Regions from separate parts of the Ruegeria sp. AB8 genome, predicted to be linked through region 1. Evidence: riboswitches for the same ligand, from Rfam matches in the RefSeq annotation. Region 1 holds a riboswitch; the other holds the start of a gene.

The links. Region 1 has a riboswitch for cobalamin ahead of ACR0CG_RS05275 (DUF4198 domain-containing protein). Riboswitches for the same ligand answer to the same signal wherever they lie in the genome.
Region 2: it holds a riboswitch for cobalamin, as region 1 does, so the genes downstream of both, ACR0CG_RS19260 (DUF1636 domain-containing protein) here and ACR0CG_RS05275 (DUF4198 domain-containing protein) in region 1, are expected to answer to the same signal.

What each region holds. Positions count from the first base shown of each region.
Region 1 covers NZ_JBQGAB010000003.1:284,390-291,876, reverse strand. The annotation lists gene ACR0CG_RS05300 (AraC family transcriptional regulator) at 1-832, shown strand, start outside; gene ACR0CG_RS05295 (energy-coupling factor ABC transporter ATP-binding protein) at 878-1,534, opposite strand; gene cbiQ (cobalt ECF transporter T component CbiQ) at 1,531-2,313, opposite strand; gene ACR0CG_RS05285 (cobalt ABC transporter permease) at 2,313-2,894, opposite strand; gene cbiM (cobalt transporter CbiM) at 2,891-3,502, opposite strand; gene ACR0CG_RS05275 (DUF4198 domain-containing protein) at 3,509-4,294, opposite strand; cobalamin riboswitch at 4,424-4,623, opposite strand; gene ACR0CG_RS05270 (LacI family DNA-binding transcriptional regulator) at 4,982-6,007, shown strand; gene ACR0CG_RS05265 (winged helix-turn-helix domain-containing protein) at 6,012-7,226, shown strand; gene ACR0CG_RS05260 (fumarylacetoacetate hydrolase family protein) at 7,230-7,487, opposite strand, start outside.
Region 2 covers NZ_JBQGAB010000022.1:399-7,885, reverse strand. The annotation lists gene cobN (cobaltochelatase subunit CobN) at 1-1,475, opposite strand, end outside; gene cobW (cobalamin biosynthesis protein CobW) at 1,479-2,534, opposite strand; gene ACR0CG_RS19260 (DUF1636 domain-containing protein) at 2,531-2,911, opposite strand; cobalamin riboswitch at 3,006-3,213, opposite strand; gene ACR0CG_RS19255 (hypothetical protein) at 3,701-4,036, shown strand; gene ACR0CG_RS19250 (YybH family protein) at 4,208-4,714, opposite strand; gene ACR0CG_RS19245 (LysR substrate-binding domain-containing protein) at 4,982-5,857, shown strand; gene ACR0CG_RS19240 (hypothetical protein) at 6,021-6,359, shown strand; gene ACR0CG_RS19235 (HlyD family secretion protein) at 6,352-7,487, shown strand, end outside.

The sequences.
Region 1 (7,487 bases):
GCCCGAAACCGGGGACGAAATGATGGGGCTCTGGAGCCGTCCGATCCGGCCCCGCGCCCTGCAGCATTTGGTGATGGTACAGCGCGAAGCGAGCAGCCTGACCTCGGCGCTTTATCGTTTCTCGACATTTTGGAACCTGCTTCTGGATGACTTCCGCCTGGACTTGCACAGCAAATCCGACGCGGTGGAACTGGCGTTGGTCCCATATTCGGACGACACGCGCCCGCAGCGTTTCGGCCACATGCTGATCCTGAAACTGGCGCATGGGCTTTTGTCCTGGCTTGGCGGGACGGAAACACCAGTAAAAGCCGTTCGCTTTGCCTTTGCCCGCCCGGAATTTGCCGCCGACTACGCCGTCGTCTTCCCATGCGCTGTCGAGTTTGACGCTCGGCAGACCAGTATCCTTTTCGACCCGCGCCAGTTCACCCGCCCGGTAACCCGCAGCTCGGCTGAGGCATCCGTGTTCCTTGAACGCGCGCCGCTGGACTGGATCTTTACCGGTTCGCGCGCACATACAAACAGCCTTCGCGTCCGCGCGTTTCTCTACGGCGCAACATGGCAAACCTGCCAGCTTCCCGATGCAGCGCGTGCCCTGAAAATGACGCCGCGGACCTTGAACAGGCGTTTGAAAGAAGAAGGGACTTCTTTTCAGGACATCAAGGATGCACTGCGCCGCGACATTGCCATCCGCGCGCTTCAGCAAAGTACGCTCAGTATTGAACAGATCGCCTTTGACACCGGGTTTTCGGCTCCGGCGAATTTTCACCGCGCCTTTCGAAAGTGGACCAGCCGGACCCCCGGGTCATACCGCGTGCACGCGCAGGCTTCCTGACGACGGCACTCCGTCGCGGACATTCGCATAGCTCGTGCGAACAGGTCATTCACTTGGGCTGACAATCCGCCCGTTTCGCAGTTCCAGCGTGTCTGGTGCCAATGCCGCGCGAAACGATGGTGCGTGGCTTACCAGCAGTATAGCCTGCGGCAGGCTTCGCAGAATTTCCAGAAGTCGCGCTTCATTTTTGGCGTCCAGCGCATTGGTGGGCTCATCCAAAAGCAGCGCCTCCGGCTCCATCGCCAAAACGGTTGCAAGGGTCACAAGCCGCTTCTCTCCACCAGAGAGCTTGTGCGTAATGCGATCACGCAGGTTTAACAGATCCAGATCGGAAAGCACCTTGTCGACGATGGCAAGCGCCTCGGACTTGCTGCGCCCGAGGTTGAGAGGACCAAATGCGATGTCTTCCGCCACCGTCGGGCAAAACAACTGATCATCGGGATCCTGAAAAACCAGCCCGACCTGACGGCGGACTTCGTGAAAATCCGCCTCGACGCGCCTTTCCTTTCCCAGGACGGTCACGCGCCCGGCGCTTGGCGTTTGCAGGCCAAGGGCAATACGAAACAGGGTAGACTTTCCCGCGCCATTCGGGCCCGCAATCGAGAGGCGCTGCCCCGGTTCAAGCTGCAGCGAAGCGCCGTCCAGCACTGGTGGCTGGCCAGGGTACGCAAAACAAATGTCTTCAAGCTTGAGGATCGTCATAGATAATCCAGGAACAGCAGGCCAAGGCAAACGGTGCACAGCATCGCGGCGAACATGTGATCGCGTCGTGTCATGTTAAAGTCCTGCAGCAACAAAAGACGCCCGGAAAACCCCCGGCATTTCATCGCCGCCAGAATCCGCTCTGACCGTTCAATCGCGCGCACCAGCATCATGCCGACCAGATACCCGAAGCTTCGGTAGGTGTGCCAGTTTGTGCCGGGGCGAAATCCGCGAATCTTCATCGCGCCGCGCAGGCGCAGGTATTCTTCCCGCAACACCTCGATGTAGCGGATGGTGAACATCAAAAGGTGCACAAGCGCCTCGGGGCAGCGCAGCTTGTGCAAAGCGTGTCCAAGCGTCACAGGTTCCATCGTTCCGACCAGAACCATCAGCGCAAGGATGACCGCGTTGGCCGTCAGTGCAATCTCGAAAGCTTTCCAAAGGCCCTGCCAACTGGCCGGAAAGCCAAAAACCGTGAACATCGCGTCACCGGGCATTGAGAATGGCAGCAACACCAGCATGAAGATGATGAAGCTGTCCATCATGGCCATACGCTTGAGGGTCCGGCCGACTGGCAAGCGTGACATCACCAGTAACCCAAGCGAGACGGACAAAGCGCCGATCAGCGCCGGAATGCTGTTGAGGGCAACCGTGACGATGGCAAAGATGCAGGCCAGCACGATGCGCATACGGGGATCGTAGTCTCCGATCATCCCGAAATGGGCGGCTTTGCCTGCCTCGGCCAGTGTTTTGGCCTGTGGTTCCAGCGCATGTGCCATCAGGTGGCCATCTTTTTACGCGCGGCCAGGTAAAAGCCGATGCCGAACAGACCAATGATATAGCCAATACCACCCAAGATGTTCTGCAGATCATTGTGCTCGCGATAGGCGGCGATCTCGCGCCGCAGTGGGCGGGTTTCGTCGCGCACCGCTTTGGCGATGGCCGCTCGTTCCTCATCCGAGAGCGAGGCCACTGTCACCGCTGCCGCGCCATCCGCAGATGCAACCGGCGTGGCTGTTTCAGAAAGCTCGGCTTCGACCCCCATGATTTCGGCCACTTCGTCGGCCGGCATGGCAACTTCGGCGACGTGCCCTGCACCCAGATCTGCCTTGAATGTATGAGTCACAGCTTTGGTCGGGCTGTAGAGAAAGAAACCGTCCGTATCGGTTACTGTGCGTCCCAGTTCAGAGCCATCGGGGCCATAGACGATGACTTCCTGGTCTGCGGCCATATCGCCATTGGAAAACCCCAGCTCGCCTTCGATTGCGTCGCCTGCCGGAAAAACGCCTGCAATAACCTTATGCGCAAGAGCCGGGAGCGGGGCGAGAGCAAGCGTACAAACAAGGATCAACTGTTTCATGTGGACGCAACCTTTACAAAAAGTTCCGGTTTGACCTTGCGGGCCAGAAGAACGGCAAAACCTGTCAGCACGGCCTCGATAGCCATGACGGGAATGTGGGCGAAAAAGACAAGCTTGGCAGCGGGCAGGAACTCATCGCCGGACAGCGCCAGCGAAACCGCGACGAAAGCCGTTGTGGCCGCGATCGAAAACGCGCCGCCAATTCCGCCCCAGATCGCCCCCTGAACAGGTGAGCCACGTGCGATCAGGCGACCAAAGATCATCCAGGTCAGCACCGCCGGAAGGGCGATATTCACCGTGTTGATCCCCAGCACGGTCAATCCGCCAAAACCAAAGAACACGGCCTGCAGCAGCAAGCCGACAAAAAGGGCCGGAAAGGCGGCCCAGCCGAGCAGAAGCCCGGCCAGACCGTTCAGAATCAAATGCACAGACGACGGGCCAATCGGCACATGGATCAGCGAGGCGACAAAAAAGCTGGCCGACAACACGCCCGCCGTGGGAATGCGATCCAGATCCAGCGATTTCAGGCCCAATGCGATCCCGCCAGCCGCGGCGACCGCACCGCCGATCACGACAGGGTTGGAAAGGGCTCCGTCGACGATGTGCATTCAGGCTTACTCCAGATCCCAGGCGCGGATCCAGATGACCGCATCCTGGCTCAGCTCTTTGCCTTCATGCTCGGTTTCCGGGCCCACGCCCAAAGCGGCGAAGCCCCAGTACCCGGCTTTTGGCACACCAAAAGTGAAATATCCGTTGTCATCCGAAATCGCGACCAACGCGCCGCCCGGCAATGGGGACACGGTGGCGTCCTTCGCGCCGGTGCCGGTCATGTCCGGTGCTGCGGCGATGTACTCGATTTCGATTTTTGCGCCGGCGACGGGCTGTCCCTCGCTCAACACGCGACCGGTAAAGGTTGACCCGGCGATGATGTTGTAAGGCTTGTTCAGCGGCAGAATCTCGGCGGCCAGCCCCTGCGGCTGATCCCAATCGGTCGGCAGTTCGTTTCGGTTGAGGTAAGCCTTGGTGATCTGCTGGATATAGATATCCTCGGATTCTTCGTAGTAAGGCGCAGGAACTGTAACCACCACATAGTCACCCGAGCGCTTCACCGGAATCGAGCCCAGGAACGCTTTGGCAATGTTGTCCGGTCCTTCAAAGGTGGTTTCTTGCAGCGTACCCATCAGATCGGTTTTTTCACCGTTGTGGATCACAAAGAATTCTTCCGGTTTTTCCAGGGTCATCACGTGACCAGCTTCAAACGGGTGCCAGAAAACCAGTTTGACCGGAACGTCACCGGGGCGTTCGATCATCGTGTCGTCGGTATATTCCAGCAGGAAATGGGCCTGCGCCAATGCAGGCATCGCCAAAGCAGCCGTTGCAGCCACCAGCAGTTTTTTCACAAATCGAGTCCTTCTCACGTCGCGCCTTCCCCGGAACAATTCTGCTTTGACGATGGGGAACGCGAAGCCATCTGCCTTGTCGGGCAAACAGATCCGGCGCACACCCCGTCGCCGATGATGAACGCCCCTTCCAAGGGCGCATGTTCGGCAGGTCTCCTGACTTGCGGGTCAAAGCGCTAAACTAACCTTCCCGGGATACCCCAGTGGCATTATCAGCCGCGCTCGCCGCCTACAGTTGCGGGGGCAGTTGCAGAGTTGGCAAAATGTGCCGCACTGCATTCCCTATTGCTTCCGAAGATGTCCCCGGAACCGAACATGGCGCGTTCATGCCAGAATATGTAAGACACGGTCAACAATTGATTGCGGCGTTGCATGGGCCATTTGCGAAATCAGAAATTGCATGTTCGCGCTTGCTACGCGGTTTGGTATGCGCCACCGCGAGTGTGTGTGTTTTCCTAGATCTCTTTATGTGTTCAATAGTCGTCGGTTCAGTTCGCGGACTTGAGATTTTTAGGCCTGAAACTGCGGGCGTTGACTCGCGTGTTTAATTGAACTCGTTACAAATATGTAGGGTCGCTCCGATGCACAAAAGGTCCGACCGGCCCAGCGCCCGATGCAGAAGCAGAGTTGTTGTACTTGTCGCCGTGTTCACGCTACCATCGGGCAAAACAACAGTGCAGGTGCCTCGTGACCACAGAAACAAAACGCCCGCTCACCCTTCGCGATGTCTCGGAAGCGTCGGGGGTATCCGAAATGACGGTCAGCAGGGTCCTGCGCAATCGGGGTGATGTATCGGATGCGACCCGAACACGGGTTCTGGCCGCCGCAAAAGAGCTGGGATACGTGCCCAACAAAATTGCGGGTGCGCTGGCATCCAGCCGGGTCAATCTGGTTGCGGTCATCATCCCCTCACTGTCCAACATGGTCTTCCCCGAGGTCCTGACCGGCATCAATCAGGTTCTGGAAGACACCGAATTGCAGCCAGTGGTCGGCGTGACCGATTATTTGCCGGAAAAAGAGGAAAAGGTCCTTTACGAGATGCTCTCGTGGCGGCCTTCGGGCGTGATCATCGCAGGCCTGGAACACACGGAAGCGGCCCGGGCGATGCTGGATTCCGCGGGCATTCCGGTGGTCGAAATCATGGATACCGACGGCAAACCCGTGGATGCGATGGTCGGCATTTCACACCGCCGTGCCGGCCGTGAAATGGCGCAGGCCATTCTGAAGGCCGGATACCAGCATATCGGTTTCATGGGGACCAAGATGCCTTTGGACCACCGCGCGCGCAAACGTTTCGAGGGCTTTACCGAGGTTCTGGGCAAACACGGGATCGAGATCGAGGACCGCGAGTTCTACTCGGGCGGGTCGGCACTGGCCAAGGGGCGCGAGATGACGCAGGCGATGCTGGAACGATCGCCGGAACTGGATTTTCTGTATTATTCCAATGATATGATCGGCGCTGGCGGGCTGTTGTACCTGCTGGATCAGGGGATCGACATCCCTGGTCAGATCGGGTTGGCGGGGTTCAACAATGTCGAACTGCTGCAAGGTCTGCCCCGCAAACTGGCAACCATGGATGCCTGCCGGCTGGAAATCGGCCGCCAGGCCGCAGGGATCATCGCGGCACAGCTGGCCGACCCGGAAGCCGAGATTGAAACCCGCGTAACCCTGACGCCAAAAATCAGCTACGGCGACACACTGAAGCGGCGTTAGAGTCTTGGCACTGCCGAAACTGGACAACCGGACAGCCCGTGCGGTGTTCATGGATCGTCACTTGCTGTCCGAAACCCCGTCGGGCAGCGCAAAGGGCGCGGATCTTCTGGACCTGATCCGACGGCTTGGTTTTGTTCAGCTGGACAGTATCAACACCGTGGCCCGCGCCCATGACATGATCCTGTTTTCGCGCAGGCCCACCTATCGCAGCACACATCTGAAGCGCCTGTATGAACGGGACAGGGCGCTGTTCGAGCATTGGACACATGACGCCGCCGTCATTCCGATGGAGTTCTACCGGCATTGGCACCTGCGCTTTCAGCGCGACGCCGATTTGTTGAAAGCCCGCTGGAAGAATTGGCGGCGGGATGGATTTGAACAACAGTTCGCCTCGGTTCTGCTGCACATCCGCGATCACGGTCCGGTATCCTCGTCCGATGTGGGAAAGGACGAAAAGAAAGGATCGGGCGGCTGGTGGGACTGGCACCCGTCCAAAACCGCGCTGGAGTTCTTGTGGCGCTCGGGCGCGCTGACCGTCATTGGCCGGGATGGCTTTCAGAAACGCTACGACCTGACCGAACGGGTGATAGAAACTCATCTGTGCCCCGGTTATGCACCATGCGATGCCGAAGGAACGGTGGACTGGCTGTGCAACGCCGCCCTGGACAGGTTGGGGTTTGCAACATCGGGCGAACTGGCTGCGTTCTGGGATACGGTCAGCGCGGCCGAGGCGAAAGACTGGTGCGCCGCAGCCCAGAAAAACGGCGCAATTGAGGAAGTCGAAATCAATTGCGCGGATGGGCGTACAAGGAAAGTGTTTTCCCGCCCGGGATTGGTTGAAGAGGCCCCTGAACTGCCCGCGCCACCGGGCAGAATTCGCGTGCTCAGCCCGTTTGACCCGATGCTGCGGGATCGAAACCGAGCCGAACGCCTGTTCGGGTTTCACTACAGGATCGAAGTGTTTGTGCCCGCGCCCAAAAGAACCTACGGCTATTATGTCTTCCCCCTGCTCGAAGGTGATCGGCTGATCGGCCGGATCGACATGAAGGCCCACAGGGATAGCGGCGAATTGCGGGTACAATCCGTCTGGCCCGAGCGAAAGTTGCGCTGGTCAGAGGCCCGCACCCGGCGTCTGGAGGCCGAGCTGGACCGGGTGCGCAGATTTGCCGGTCTTGATCGTGTTGAGCTTGCCAACGGCTGGCTGAAAGACCCTAAATAGGCTCTATTCAGCCTGTGACAGGGTTAGGTGGATCGATTCAAGACCGTCAATTCCGCCATCAATCACATCACCGGCCTGTACCGCACCGACACCGGCCGGGGTGCCTGTCATGATCAGATCGCCCGGACGAAGGTGATAGTAATTTGAAAGATGGCTGACGATCTCATCTATTTTCCAGATCAGTTCGTCCAGGGTCGCATCCTGCCGGACTTCACCGTTGACGCTCAGATGAATGCGCTTGTCTTTGTCCGGCGACCAGTT
Region 2 (7,487 bases), on a different contig from region 1:
CGTTCGGGTTGCAGCGCGACCAGCGCCTTGCCCCGGTGCAGCGCGGTGAAATGGAACGCGCCATCAACAAAGGTCGGATCATCCTCGGGCTTGCCCCAGACTGTTTGCAGGTCCGTATTCAGTTGATCCGGCAAGTGTGCAAGCGCGGCCTGGTAATCTTCGAGCGACCAGGAAATCCGGGCGCCCAGCAATGTGTCGGCGATCGGTTCGGCTGGGGCTGTATCATACCCGGCGCATTGCAAATCTGACAGCATCGCTTCGGCTGATGCCAGCGCGTCAAGGCCCACGGCATGGGCCATCTGCCAGTCCTTGCCGGGGTAGGTGGACAGAACCAGAACCGGCACCTGTTCCGCTTTGGGTCGGTCGTTCAGATTCAGCCAGCCGGTTACACGATCAATGATCGCTTCGATCCGTTCAGGTTCAGCGCGGTGGGCAAAGCGGGAATACTCCAGGTGCGGATCGCGTTTGCCCGGTTCCTTGAATGAGGCGATGCCTGCCGAGATCCGCCCATCCACTTCGGGCAGCACGACGTGCATGGCAAGGTCGGCGGGGGAAAGACCGCGTTCGGCCTCGGCCCACGCTTTGCGGCGTGAAGTTGCCAGAGCGACCTGGAAAACCGGCACACCCGCCGCGTCAAGCGGAGAGGTTCCCGACGCACCTTTGCCCGAGAAGGAGGTGGCATTGATGATCGCAGAAGGTTCCAGTGCAACGATGTTTCGGCGCAACCAATCGGCGGCGGCAGGTGCCTTGAGGGAAGGGGCGAACATGCCCATTGCCTCGAACCCACGCGCCCGCAGGCTGTGGATCAGCGCGGCGACCGGGGCGGTGTCGGCGGAGGTCAGGTAGGCGCGATAGAAAGTGACGATGATGCGTTTCGCATCGTTCGTAAATGCGGTTTCGACCGGGGTTACGCCGCGGTCAGGGCACCAAACACCGCATTCCGGAAGGGTTTTGGCCCCCATCACCGGCCCGGCATAAAGACCTGCCGCCAATGCCATCTGCGCCAAAGCGGCCTGCGCCGCGACCTCGCCGCCGGTGTCGCACAGATGCGCCAGTCGCCGCAGGGTCGAGACGGGCAGGGTGGAATAGTCGTCCAGCCGGGTATCCTCACGCCCGTCGGCAGGCAGAACCGCCAGCGCGATGCCTTTGGCCTGCGCCAGCGCAAGAACCTGCTGCAGCCCGTATGACCAGTAAGGCACCCCACCAATCAGGCGGATCAGGATACCTTTTGCGCCGTCAAGCGTCTGTTCCACATATGTGTCAACGGACAGAGGGTGTTTCAGCGCCGTCAGATTGGCCAAACGCATCGTCGGCATTCGCCCTTCCGGCCCACCGCCGCGATGCCAGCCTGCCGCGAAAGCACCGAGATCACTGTCCGAAAAGGACAACATCACCAGATCCGCCGGGCTCTGGCCCAGATCGGTCGGGGTCTCGGTTTCTTCAAGCCCGTGGCTTTCGCGGAAGACGACGTGCATGGCTTACTCGGCGGCCTCGGTCACACCCACGAGGATATCCCGGATTTCGGCCTCTTTGATGTCGTCGTGCTCGGCAATGACCACAAGACGCGAGCGGCGCTCCTCGCCGGGTTCCCAGGGGCGGTCGTACTGATGACGCACCCGGGCACCGACAGCCTGAACCAGCAGACGCATCGGTTTGCCGGCAACTGCCGCATAGCCCTTGACGCGCAGGATGTTCAATTCCCTGGCCAGACGTTCGATCTTGGCAACCAGATCGAGTGGATCGCTTTGCTCCGGCAGTTCGACGATGATGCTTTCGAAGTCGTCATGTTCGTGGTCGTGATGACCGTCGTGATGCGACGGACGCGCGTCCATGTCATCCTCGGCTGCAGCTTCCAGACCGAGCACGACGCGGACGTCTACGACGCCTTCGGCAACCTCTACGACGGGCAGCGGGCGCGGGGCCTCGGCTGCGATGACCTCTTTGGCTTTGGCAACACCCTCTGGCCCTGCCAGATCGGGCTTGGTCAGCAGGATGATATCGGCGCAGGATATCTGATCCTCGAACACCTCGGAAAGAGGCGTTTCGTGGTCGATCGAGTCATCGGCCAGGCGCTGGGCATCCACCGCCTCGACGTTCGGAGCGAAGCGACCTGCCGCGACCGCCTCGGCATCGGCCAGAGCGATCACGCCGTCCACAGTGATTTTCGAGCGGATATCGGGCCAGTCAAAGGCTTTCAGCAGCGGCTTGGGCAGGGCGAGGCCGGAGGTTTCGATCAGAATGTGATCGGGGCGCGGGTCCAGCGCCATCAGCGCTTCGATGGTCGGAATGAAATCATCGGCCACGGTGCAGCAGATGCAGCCGTTTGCCAGTTCCATGATGTTCTCTGCCGGACAATCGGGAATGGCGCAGGATTTCAGAATATCGCCGTCGACGCCCACGTCGCCGAATTCATTGACCACGACCGCCAGACGTTTGCCCTGCGGGTTCTGCATCAGGTGCTTGACCAGCGTTGTCTTCCCTGAGCCCAGAAAGCCGGTGATCACAGTGACGGGAAGTTTCTCAAGAGTGCTCATTTCAGGGCTCCAATCGGGGGAATGCGGGAGGCGCAGTTTTTGCGGAAATGTTCGGGGCGCTCACGCCATTTGACCAAGCCGTCCTCGGTCGCCAGATATTTGGTCGCACCGTCGACAATGACGTCAACGTGTTCGGCTTCGTTCAGGTTCTCATAGACAAAGGTCCAGCGACCCGGTCCACCGCGCAGCACGATCGAGCAGCCCTGATCGCAGTTCGACAGGCATTCGACGGGTTTCAGCGTGATGCCTTCGGGCAGGTCGGCCTGTTGCAGCGCTTTGTGCAGCAATGTGCCGGGGCGTTTTTCATCATCCTCGACGGGCAGTCCACGGCGGCACGTGGTACAGACCAGCAACTCGACTGGTGCGGTCTCGGTCATGTCTCTCATCCCCCCAAATCCTCTTCGCGGGGGACGGGGTTTCATGCGGGCCACGCGTCTGCACATGGACCCGACACCGGAACACCCCGCCCGGTTTCTTCTTCGGGTGCTGGCAGGTCTCCCGGCTTGCGGATGTCAGAGGCTTGCTCTGGCAGATGTCCCGCCTTCCCGGCCTTTCGGCCAGTGGCTATGGGCACCCTCTCCGGTCACGGTCGCGGGGGCGGCTGCGTTTGACGGAAAAACCGCTGACGCATTCCCTTTTCATCCATCCAGGGATGGACACCAACGGGTCGGACATGCGGCACAGGCGGGGGACTTGTCAAGCTTCAGGATGCGCGGTTTTGCCGCCGGAAGGGAAAAGCGACCTGAGGTGGTCACTCAGCGGCATCGCCGGGCGCTTGCTGCGCCGGAAATCCTGCGTGATTGAGGGGTTCAGTGTGATGTTCGCTGATTTTGGAAGGGGTCGGCGGGACCCGGCCAGGCGGGGCAGATTCGGCTTCAGAGCCACTGGGGCAGGCCGTGTGTGGACGTTGCGGCGACCAATCGACCGTCATCTCCGAGCATCGCTAAACCGAGGGATTGGGGTTTCGTTGATTAAGTAGCCGCCGTTCCGACCGGCTCGGGGTACTCCATTTCAGTATTCGCGCAAGACCCGGCAAAAACGACCGCTTCGAGATCGAATCTGATGGCCGTCTTGCCGTGCACAGAGTAGCCAGAATTTTTGCAAAATTATGCCTCAAACTGTCCTTAGCGGGCGTCGGCGAACAGAATATGCCAGGAAACAAAAAAATGAAAAAGTTAGCAGCTTTTCTTGTGTTCTTACCCGTCGCTGCAGTTGCGGAAGACCGGGTGTTCGAGTGTGAAGCGCCGGATGCAAAATATCCGGAAATGGCGGCCACGCTGGTCAAATACGAAGGCCAGAACAAAGGGCATATTACCATTGGTGATATCGACAATAAGGCTGAGGTGTATCCCGGCCTCGACACCCTGACTTACCTGTATATCGGTGACGGCTTTACCCTGAATTACAACGTGAATCTCAAGACTGGCACGTTTGACTATTCGGCTTCGGGCAGCAAATCCGGATGGGGCAAAGGCAGCTGCAAGGAAGTTGTGGCCCAGTAATTCGCTAATGCCCGGTCTGCGGGTTGGGCCTTTCGGTTGCCGAGAAAAGTACTTGCCTGGTTCCGTCCTGAGGCCAATGTAGTTGGCCGTGGACGGAACCCGGTTAAAAGCGGCCGATCCAGTATGTGTCCAAGCCATCTGGGCGGCGTGCCAACCAATCAAATCTTTTGATCAGCAAGGTTCGGCACGCCCCGAACACGCGGGCGCGATTGATCTGCCGGCGCTGAAGGTATTCGCGTTGGACCAGATATCCCGCGCCACGCGCCATGTTCCGTCATCTTCGAGATGGTAGATATTGATGCCATGGCCCGTGGAAACAGTGGCAGGGCCCGGGTCACGCGGAACATCGGTGGCGGTAAACTCATAACGCTCAAACGCCCAGTCCGCCGCCACAACAAATTCCAGCGATTGCTTTTTCCAACTGGTGTGAACGGCGTCGAAATACCCGCGCACCCAAGGCCCGACCTTGGCTTTGCCTTCCATAACAGGCGCGCCGGGTGCGATGAAGACCACGTCATCAGTGACCGTCTCAAGGAATTGATCCAGTTTGTTCGAGTTGATCGCTGCAAGATACGCTACGTGTGCGGCTTGCGGAGTGTCGGCTCTGGTGTCGGGCAGCGCCGGTGTCGCGATAGCCAACCCTATTCCAGTAAAAAGCATGGTTATCCTGATAGTCATATCGGCCTCCAAGCATTTGCGGCGATTGGACCTTGCCGGTTGTTCAAACCCGCCTATCAACGCAAAACGCATTGCAGGACGATCGTATTGCAACGCAATTCGACAGGCTTTTAGGGCAATCGCAATTTCAGATAGCTACACCACTGATTGTTCAACTCGTATCGGGTGTATTTCTCGACAATAGTTACGTTTGGTGTACCTTGCGAGGCAGGAAAAAATAGCAATCATTAAGTATTTCTACTGAATGACCTTATTGACTGGCATAAGTTGCCGCCGCTTTCGACCCTCACGGCGTTTGAGGCGACCGGCCGTTTAGGCGGCTATTCTGCTGCGGCGCGTTCACTGAACGTAACCACTGCCGCAATTGCCCAACAGGTGCGAAAGCTTGAGGCTGATCTGGGGATTCCACTTGTGCGCCGAGAGGGACGTGGACTTGCTTTGACCGAGGCCGGTCGGACGCTGGCCAGCACCCTCAACGACGCATTCGAGCAGATCGCAAAAGGCATTGATGATGTGACGGCTCAGGAGGCCGCTCGCGGTGTGAGTGTGTCTACGACTGTCCGATTTGTCGACGCGGTCATCATGCCACGTCTTGGCGGCTTCTGGGCGGAACACCCCGGCATCCAGGTGTCCTTCGCTGCGGAAGGAAATTCGTGGGACGTCGATCTCGAAGCCTTTGACATTGCGATACGCGGAGGCCCGCCAAACCATGTTTGGAGCGGCGCGGCCCAGAAACTGCTTCTAAAGTCGCCGTTCGTATTATGCGGCACACCAGAGCTTGTCAGGTTGGGTGCGAAAAACCTGACCGATGTGCCGTGGATACAGGACAAGAGCATCGGTTCCCAAGTCTTTGAAGGTGTCGTCCGGGACTTCGGCCTGCGCGTCGACGACCTTCAGCTTGTTGATCCGGGGGGATCGAAGTTCGAGCTGGACGCCGCCTTGCAAGGCTACGGATTGCATCTAAGCCCTCTAGTGACCGTCAAAAAGTACCTGGATAAAGGCAGACTGGAAGCTATCGACGTGCCGCCGAAATGGGTGGCCTGCTACTTTGCGGTCTACCGAAAGGGGCGCATTTCCGATCAGGTAGGTGCTTTCTTGAAATGGCTTGAAGTGACGTGCGCACCACTTTCTCAGGAGGCTTGAGAACCTCGAACTGGATTCCGTCCAACGTCATATCGGGCACTGGCCCGTCATTATGTTCACGCTATCGGGCCGGGGGCTGATCAGAGTTGCCTCGTGCAGGATTGGTTTTTTTGATTTCAATCGCTTATCCTTGCCGGGGATCATTTGGAAACAGGAGGTTCACGTGAACAGCTCTATCTCTGATGAGGCGATGGCGCGGCTCCCGTTTTGGGTGACACCTCCGGGGGAAACAGACGGCTTTTTGATCGTTGTTGGGTTTCTTCTTGTCGTTGTCCTGCTGGGCTTCGGCGCATTGTATTTTACCGTGCAGGCTATCCCCGACCGCATGGCGGCAGGCGCGCACAAGGTTCAAATGCAACTGGTTGGTGTGCTTGGGTTGATCTCGCTGTTCACACTGAACAATGCCTTCTGGATCGCCGCCATTCTGATTGCCGCTGTGCCTCTGCACGAGATATTCCCGCTCAGGACCGAAGTGGACCTTTCGGAGAACCACGATGCTTGAGTTGGTATTCTCTGCATTGATCACGATTGTCCCGGATTACCTGTACCGTCGCTATAAGCAGGGCAAGAGATGGGGCCATGAAATAACCCTGTTCAACGTCTGGTATGAATTGCGGTGGGGTTTGACCGCCTGCGCAATACTGGCCGTTACGCTGATCACAGTGATCTTCTATTTTCACCCCTCAACGCGGAACGTGTCCGCCGCATTTCGCACGGTTACCATACTGTCAGATCGCGGTGGCCGCGTCTCAGAGGTGTATGTCGCCAACAATGATGCGGTTGATGCCGGTGACGCCATTTTCCGGTTGGACACGACCCGACAGGAAGCAGCAGCAGATACCGCTCAACGCCGTATAGAAGAGATCGAGGCCGCTTTGGGTCTGACCGCAACAGAAATCGCGGCAGCCGCCGCTGGTGTTGAGGCGGCAGAATCAGATCTTGCGCAGGCCACAAGCGATCTGGATCGACGCCTAGAGCTTGCCGAGCGAAACGATACTGTTGTGAGCGAGCAGGAGCTGGAGCGGTTGCAGACGGCAGTGTCCGGGGCGGAGAGCCGTCGCGCAGCCGCACTCGCGGCACTCGATGGTGCCAAGCTTCGCCAAACCTCACTTCTTCCTGCGCAGCTTGAAAGCGCGCGCGCCGTGCTTCGGGAGGCCGAAAACGAAATCTCGAAATCAACCGTATTCGCCGAGGTGGACGGGGTTGTGACGCAATTCCTCCTGAAGCCGGGCGACATCGTTAACCCAATTCTGCGTCCCGCTGGCATTCTGGTGCCAGACGTCTCAGGACAAGGGCGTTTCATAGCGGCTTTCGGTCAGATTTCAGCCAGCGTGCTCAAGCCTGGCATGCTGGTGGAAATCACCTGCGCATCCAAACCCTTGACCATAATCCCGATGGTCGTGGACGAGGTGCAAGACGCGATTGCTGCGGGGCAATTCAGGCCGGGGGACGCGCTGCTGGATCAGCAGGATCGGGCGCGCCCCGGCACTGTGACAGCCTTTCTTGCGCCAATCTTCCCGAAACATCTGGAAGATATCCCCCCGGGAAGTTCATGCGTCGGCGTTGCCTATACAAGCCGGGCGAAGGAAATTGATGCCGGTGAAATAACGGGTTTTTCGGCTTTTCTTGC